3 regions of the Blautia sp. AM29-29 genome follow, and region 2 is predicted to be linked to each of the others. Evidence: predicted binding sites of a transcription regulator. Region 2 holds the regulator's gene; each other region holds the start of a gene.

Region 1 (2,272 bases), on a different contig from region 2:
CGCTGCACTCGTTTGGATGTTTGGTCCACAGCGGGTGGATATCACTGATGGAAACCGGGCGTTTGTTGATTTTTACTTTCTCTTTTGCCGGAGAAACCTCAACCTGCTCTTTGGTTCCGTCTTCTTTTTCTTTCTCTTCGTATTTTGCATCTTCATGGATATGCTCAACAACAACATCGTCCTCTTTTAATTCGCCTTCCTCGATGGTCTCGTATTCCTGCGGTGCGTTTGCTTTGGACAGGAAAATTTCAACCGGCATGAAGGAGCAGTATTTTTCCAGAACTTCGCGGACACGGTATTCGTTTGCGAATTCCAGGCAGTCCTCGTTCAGGAACAGAGTGATTTCGGTACCAACAGTTGTCTTGCTGCCCTCGGACATATCGTACTCGGTGCTTCCGTCACAGGTCCAGTGTACCGGGGTGGATCCTTCTTTATAGGAAAGAGAATCGATGTGAACTTCATCTGCTACCATGAAAGCAGAGTAGAAACCAAGACCGAAGTGGCCGATCATCTGATCTGAATTCGTTTTGTCTTTGTATTTCTCCAGGAATTCGGTAGCGCCGGAGAAGGCGATCTGGGTAATATATTCTTCGACTTCGTCTGCGGTCATACCGATACCGTTATCGATGAATTTTAAGGTTTTCTCATCCGGGTTTACAATCACCTGAATGGCTGCTTTGTAGTCATCCGGAAGTGCATATTCACCCATGCCGTCCAGTTTTTTCAGTTTGGTGATGGCATCGCAGCCGTTGGAAACGAGCTCGCGGACGAAGATATCGTGGTCGGAATACATCCATTTTTTGATAATCGGGAAAATATTGTCGCTGTTGATTGAAAGATTTCCATGTTTCGCACTCATGAGAAACACACTCCTTTTCTTATAAAAATATTTTGATCCAGCAAAGCGGGAATATCATGCTTTTTTAGATGTCTGCAGCTTTTTTACTGCTCTGATAGTTATAGTAATACTGGCACAGGGAAAAGTCAAGGGGAAATTAGCACTCGAGAAAAAAGAGTGCTAACAGAACGACGGAAAGTATTGAATTTACTGGTATTACGGTACTTTCTAAACTTTTTGTAAAGTCTGATCAGAAGGGCTGCGCAGTTGTTTCTGGAGAATGGATATGCTACAATGAAAAAGCATAGAAGCGTTTCGAACAGAAAGATTCCGAGGGTACATAAAAGAAAAATGGAGGAAATACATGACAAATGCGACAAAGGCGGCGCTGGAAGCGTCGTTAAAAAAGCTGCTTTTGAAAAAGCCGCTGGACAAAATTACGATCAACGATCTGACGACAGACTGCGGCATCAGCCGGATGGCGTTTTATTATCATTTTAAGGATATCTACGATCTTGTCGAATGGTCGTGCCTGGAGGATGCGACGCAGGCGCTGCAGGGGAAGAAAACGTATGAGACATGGCAGGAAGGCCTGCAGCAGATTTTTGAGGCAGTGCTCGAGAATAAACCATTTATTATGAATGTCTATCACTCTGTAAGCCGTGAGCAGATCGAAACATATCTCTTTCATCTGACGCACGATCTGCTGTACGGTGTCGTACAGGAAAAAGCAAAGGGAACCGGCATCTCCGAGGCGGATCAGAGTTTTATCGCAGATTTCTATAAGTATAGCTTTACCGGTGTCATGCTCGACTGGATCAAAGACGGAATGAAAGTGGATTACCATATGATTGCGGAAAAAATGCACCGCACGATGGAAGGAAATGTCGTCAATTCCATCCGAAATTTTGAAAAAAGAAATAAAATATAGTTACACTTTACAAAACAGGGCGGATGATAAAAATTTAATCATCCGCCCTGTTTTGTAAATGGAAAAGCGGGGAAAAATGAAGTAAGATTCAAATTGTCAACAGACAATGGCAACACAAATAGAAACTTGTAAAACAAAGAAAGCAGCATAACCTATACGAACCGGAAATTCGAAAAAACATTCCGGCAGTCGTATTTAGAAAAGAAAGGATGAACGTCTATGTCAAAAAAAGGATTAAAATTCGGAATCGCATCAGCAGCAGTCATCGGAGCTGGAGCAGCAGTGCTGCAGGCAAAAAACAAGAGTGAAGCAAAAAAAGCAGCGGAGACAACCACTGTAACATCAGAACCAAAGAATGATTACCGCAACACCGAGCGCGGAAAAGATAAGAAAAACAGCAAAGGCATTTATTACACCAACGGAAACTACGAAGCCTTCGCAAGACCGGAAAAACCGGAAGGCGTCGATGAGAAGAGCGCATACCTCGTAGGAAGCGGCCTCGC
Region 2 (2,272 bases):
GGGGCGGGAGAGAGAAACGGCGGGTGAAGACAGCCTGTGCAGAAAACAGAAAAATATGTACGGCAGAAATGGGGGAACGAATGGGAAAAGCAGAAAGAATAGAAATAGAAGATTTTGTCCAGAATATAGTGGAACGGATGGAGACGCCGGAAGCGTTTGAAAAAATGATCAGCCGGGAGGAAGAATGCGAAGCGCAGGGGCGGGAGAGCCGTCTGAGGGATGTGCTGAAGAAAGAATGGCCGGTGGACGAAAAGGGAGAGCGCATCTATCAGATCACTAATATATATGAAGAAAAAGCAGAAGAACTCCTCATTGTAGAACTGTATACCGGCATCCACCTGGAAAACGGAGTCCAGTGCGGGCATTTTACGCTGTATCTCTGCGGGGAGCCGGACGGATGGAAACTCAGCGAAACGCGGATGATGGAATATCTGCAGAATCTGTAAACGAAAAAGCAAAACAGGGAGGACAGGGAGAAGAAAAACTGTCCTCCTGCTTTTGCTGCGGCGGAGACACCGGAAAGTCAGGATCCATACGGCCGCTTCTCATCGCTGATGCCGACCAGATAATCCAGACTGACCTGATACAGCTCCGCCAGACGGATGGCAATGGAGATCGGCAGCTGCCGGACGCCTTTTTCATATCGGGTATACACATCGCGGTTGCAGCCGAGATAGTCGGCAACCTGGCGGATCGTCAGATCGCGGTCCGTGCGCAGATCCTCCAGTCTCTGATATTTCATGATTCATCACCTCTGAGAAAATGCTACTAAATGGTCGTATCGAAATGGCAGAATCCTACCATACGGCTATAGCGCCTTTGAAACAGTAGAATGCAATAAAAAAGAAAAGTCAGATTCCTTTTCAGAAAGAAAACGGTTTATACTTTTTTCACAATTTCTTCATAGAAAAACCGGGAAAAGGTGTTGACAAACAAAAGGCAGAGTGCTATCTTAAGAGCATAGATGTTAGCACTCCACTGAAACGAGTGCTAACAGGACTATACAACAGGAAGGAGCTTATCTTAGTGGATACAGAATTGGATGAAAGAAAAAGAAAAATATTAAAAGCGATCATCCAGACGTATCTGGAAACGGGCGAGCCGGTCGGCTCAAGAACGATTTCCAAATACACGGATTTGAATTTAAGCTCCGCCACAATCCGGAATGAAATGTCCGATCTGGAAGAGATGGGTTACATCTTACAGCCCCACACTTCCGCAGGACGCATTCCTTCCGATAAAGGCTACCGCCTCTATGTAGATGAGCTGATGCGGGAAAAAGAACAGGAAGTTGCAGACATCAAAAACATGGTCATTGAAAAAACAGACCGAATGGAAAAAGTTCTGCAGCAGGTTGTCAAAGTCCTCGCTTCATCTACCAACTATGCAACGTTGATTACAGGACCGGAATATCACAGAAATAAAGTGAAATTCATCCAGCTCTCAAAAGTCAATGAAGAGCAGCTCCTGGCCGTCATCGTCGTAGAAGGCAACCTGGTGAAAAACCAGATGATCGACCTCGACGAGACCATCAACGATGAACAGATATTAAAGCTGAACCTGCTTCTGAACACACAGCTCAATGGCCTGACCATTGAAGAAATCAATCTTGGCATGATTAAGAAAATGAAAGAGCAGGCAGGCATCCACTCCGGCATCATCAGCAAAGTGGTCGATACCGTAGCGGAAGCCATCGCAGTCAGCGAAGAAGATGTGCCGGTGTACACCAGCGGCGCAACCAACATTTTCAAGTACCCTGAGCTTTCCGACAGCAGCAAAGCCAGCCAGCTGATCTCCACATTCGAGGAACGGCAGAAACTGGTCGATATGATCAAAGGAGCTGCCGAGGAGCAGGACGGAGAGGAAAATACCGGTATTCAGGTATACATCGGAAATGAATCTTCGATGGAACCCTTACGGGACTGCAGCGTGGTCACCACCACATACGATATGGGAAACGGTATGCGCGGAACAATCGGCATCGTGGGACCAAAGCGGATGGATTACGAAAATGTGGTAGATAACCTGAAAACATTAAAAGTTCAACTGGACGCCGTCTTCAAAAAGCCGGACACAGGTGAGTAGAAAGGTGGAATGATCAGTGAGCGAAGAAAATAGAAAGAAAGAGGAAACCATGGAAGAACCTACACGCGAGATGGAAAAAGAAACCGGAGCAGAGACCGATCTGCCGGAAACCGAACCGGCTGCGGAGCAGGAAGAAGCAAAGAAAGCAGCAGAGGCAAAAGAAGCGGAAGCTGCAGAAGAAACTGCT
Region 3 (2,272 bases), on a different contig from region 2:
TGGTCATGAGATACCGAATGGAAGATGGAGTGGAAATCTGGAAATCAATGATGCAATCTGCCAGATGTATTATGCAAAAAGCAGACTTGCAAGACTGATATATAGATGTCTCACAAAAATGAAAAAGAAGAGTGAGGCACAGGGAAAGCCGGATCTGAATATTCTTTTTATTTACAACATGCCATTTAGAGGTATTGCCAAAATGACCGGCGGGGCAGTCAGTATGGAAATTGTTTGGAGTAAAATTTACATGGAGTTTGCTGGGGTATAATGTATTGCGTGATGCAACGGGAAATATACTGATCGGTGGTGGACTTGGCTATTTTATCAGTTATGAATTGGGGTCATTTCTTGCACAGTGTATTAATTTTCCACTGCAGAGAAATATTACTTTTAAAAGCCATGGAAATCCTGTATATCAGGCAATCTGGTATTTTGTTGCATGGGTGGTAATCTCACTGATTTGTAATGGATTTAATAATCTGTGGATGCCGGTTGCATCTGCATATGTGGCACCGGCAGTCTATAACATGCTTGTGACAATTATTACAGGTGGAGTTTCCATGGTGATTTTTTTCTTTGTGTTTAAAATTATTTTCCCAGAGGGGAAGGCTGAATAGAAGAAATTAGCAAGTATGCCTGAAATCTAATAATAAAAGAGATGAGGAGTAGTAAGAAAATCAGACAAATATATTTTTCCAAGAATTTGTCGTAAAAATGTGGTCAAACCAAGAAAATCGAGTGCGAAAGAGAATGTTACGCCATGCACAGCTCGGGAAAGAATTCCCTCGCTGTAGGGCTGTCGCCCTATAAAATAGCAAAAAAAGACGCCTTTGCAAGTAAACTAGCAGGGCGTCTTTTTTCACCATTTTGCATGGCTCGTAGCGTTCACAAAATCTTCACAAAATAATTAGCACTCGCCTCTTGACAGTGCTAATAATAAGTGTTATATTACAGCTAGAACAAAGGAAGAGGGATACAAAGAGAGGAAAAGAAGAAAACCTCCGGTATCCGGAAGCCTTTCCGTTCCAAAGAAACAGGTAAACAAAAAGATCCGGTGAAAAGAAAAACCGGAGAAAAAGCATGGATCAGGTTCCATGAGAAGAATAAGAAGGAGCGATGACTTATGTTAATGCCTAGTATTTTTGGAGAAAATTTATTTGATGACTTTTTCAACGATTTTCCGTTCTATGATTATGACAAAGAGATGAAGAATACAGAAAAGAAACTGTATGGCCGCAAAGCCAGCCATGTGATGAAAACAGATATTCGCGAGCTGGATAATGGCTACGAGGTAGTGGTTGACCTTCCGGGCTTCACAAAAGATGAAGTTCAGGCCACACTGGAAAATGGTTATCTGACCATCAGTGCAGAGAAAGGTCTTGACAAAGACGAGAAAGAAAAAGAGAGCGGCCGCTACATCCGTAAAGAGCGTTACGCAGGTGCATGCAGCAGAAGCTTCTATGTAGGTGAGGATATTACCGAAGAGGATATCAAGGCTGAATTTAAACACGGTCTGCTGAAACTCTTCGTACCGAAGAAGGAAGCAAAACCGGCTGTGGAGCAGAAAAAGACAATCTCCATTGAAGGATAAAAGAAAAAAAGCAAAAGCGTTTGCCGCCCGGGAATGTTAAAATTCCCGGGCGGCAAAATTTTTATCTTTTCTGGTACATCCCGAGGGAAAGAATCCGGAATACGCGGGCGGATATACGTGATTTTCGGATTCGGAAAATAAATTGTATACAATAATGTACTTGCTATTTGGGAACAGGTCGGATACAATAGGCGTGACAATTACAAAATGAGAGAACTCGTATCAAAAGGAGAAATCATGAAGAAAAGAAGAAGCGTACTTGCGCTGCTTTTAGTTGCAGCTCTTACTGTTGTACTTGGCGGATGCCAGGATGGCAAGGATGGGAAAGCAGATTCTTCCGATACCACAAGTTCTCAGGTATCAACGGAATCAACCCCGACAGGGGAACCTGTTATGGGAGGTTCCATCACGGTAGGAATTCCTCAGGACATTGAGGATAGTCTTGACCCACACAAATCTGTTGCGGCAGGAACGAAAGAAATCCTATTCAATATTTATGAGGGCCTTGTAAAGCCCGATGAAGAAGGAAATCTGAACGATGCGGTGGCAGAGAGTCATTCGATCTCGGAGGATGGAAAGGTTTATACCTTCAAGCTCCGGAATGGTGTCAAATTCCACGATGGAACGACCGTCACTGCAGAGGATGTAAAATATTCAATCGAACGCTGTGCGGGTATC

The links. The regulator HrcA, encoded in region 2, represses chaperone genes, less so after heat shock. The targets are predictions, from matches to a motif close to TGTTAGCACTCNNNNNNNNNGAGTGCTAACA.
Region 1: the regulator HrcA is predicted to act here: its motif matches at 994-1,024, upstream of htpG (molecular chaperone HtpG).
Region 3: the regulator HrcA is predicted to act here: its motif matches at 909-939, upstream of DW769_RS06285 (Hsp20/alpha crystallin family protein).

What each region holds. Positions count from the first base shown of each region.
Region 1 is NZ_QUJD01000016.1:50,259-52,530, reverse strand. Features, by position in the region: gene htpG (molecular chaperone HtpG) at 1-859, opposite strand, end outside; gene DW769_RS12090 (TetR-like C-terminal domain-containing protein) at 1,203-1,769, shown strand; gene DW769_RS12085 (oleate hydratase) at 1,989-2,272, shown strand, end outside.
Region 2 is NZ_QUJD01000018.1:4,285-6,556, forward strand. Features, by position in the region: gene DW769_RS12795 (hypothetical protein) at 81-446, shown strand; gene DW769_RS12800 (helix-turn-helix domain-containing protein) at 524-742, opposite strand; gene hrcA (heat-inducible transcriptional repressor HrcA) at 1,027-2,085, shown strand; gene grpE (nucleotide exchange factor GrpE) at 2,135-2,272, shown strand, end outside.
Region 3 is NZ_QUJD01000006.1:185,566-187,837, reverse strand. Features, by position in the region: partial or broken gene DW769_RS06295 (glycoside hydrolase family 3 C-terminal domain-containing protein) at 1-235, shown strand, start outside; gene DW769_RS06290 (hypothetical protein) at 231-620, shown strand; gene DW769_RS06285 (Hsp20/alpha crystallin family protein) at 1,127-1,594, shown strand; gene DW769_RS06280 (ABC transporter substrate-binding protein) at 1,832-2,272, shown strand, end outside.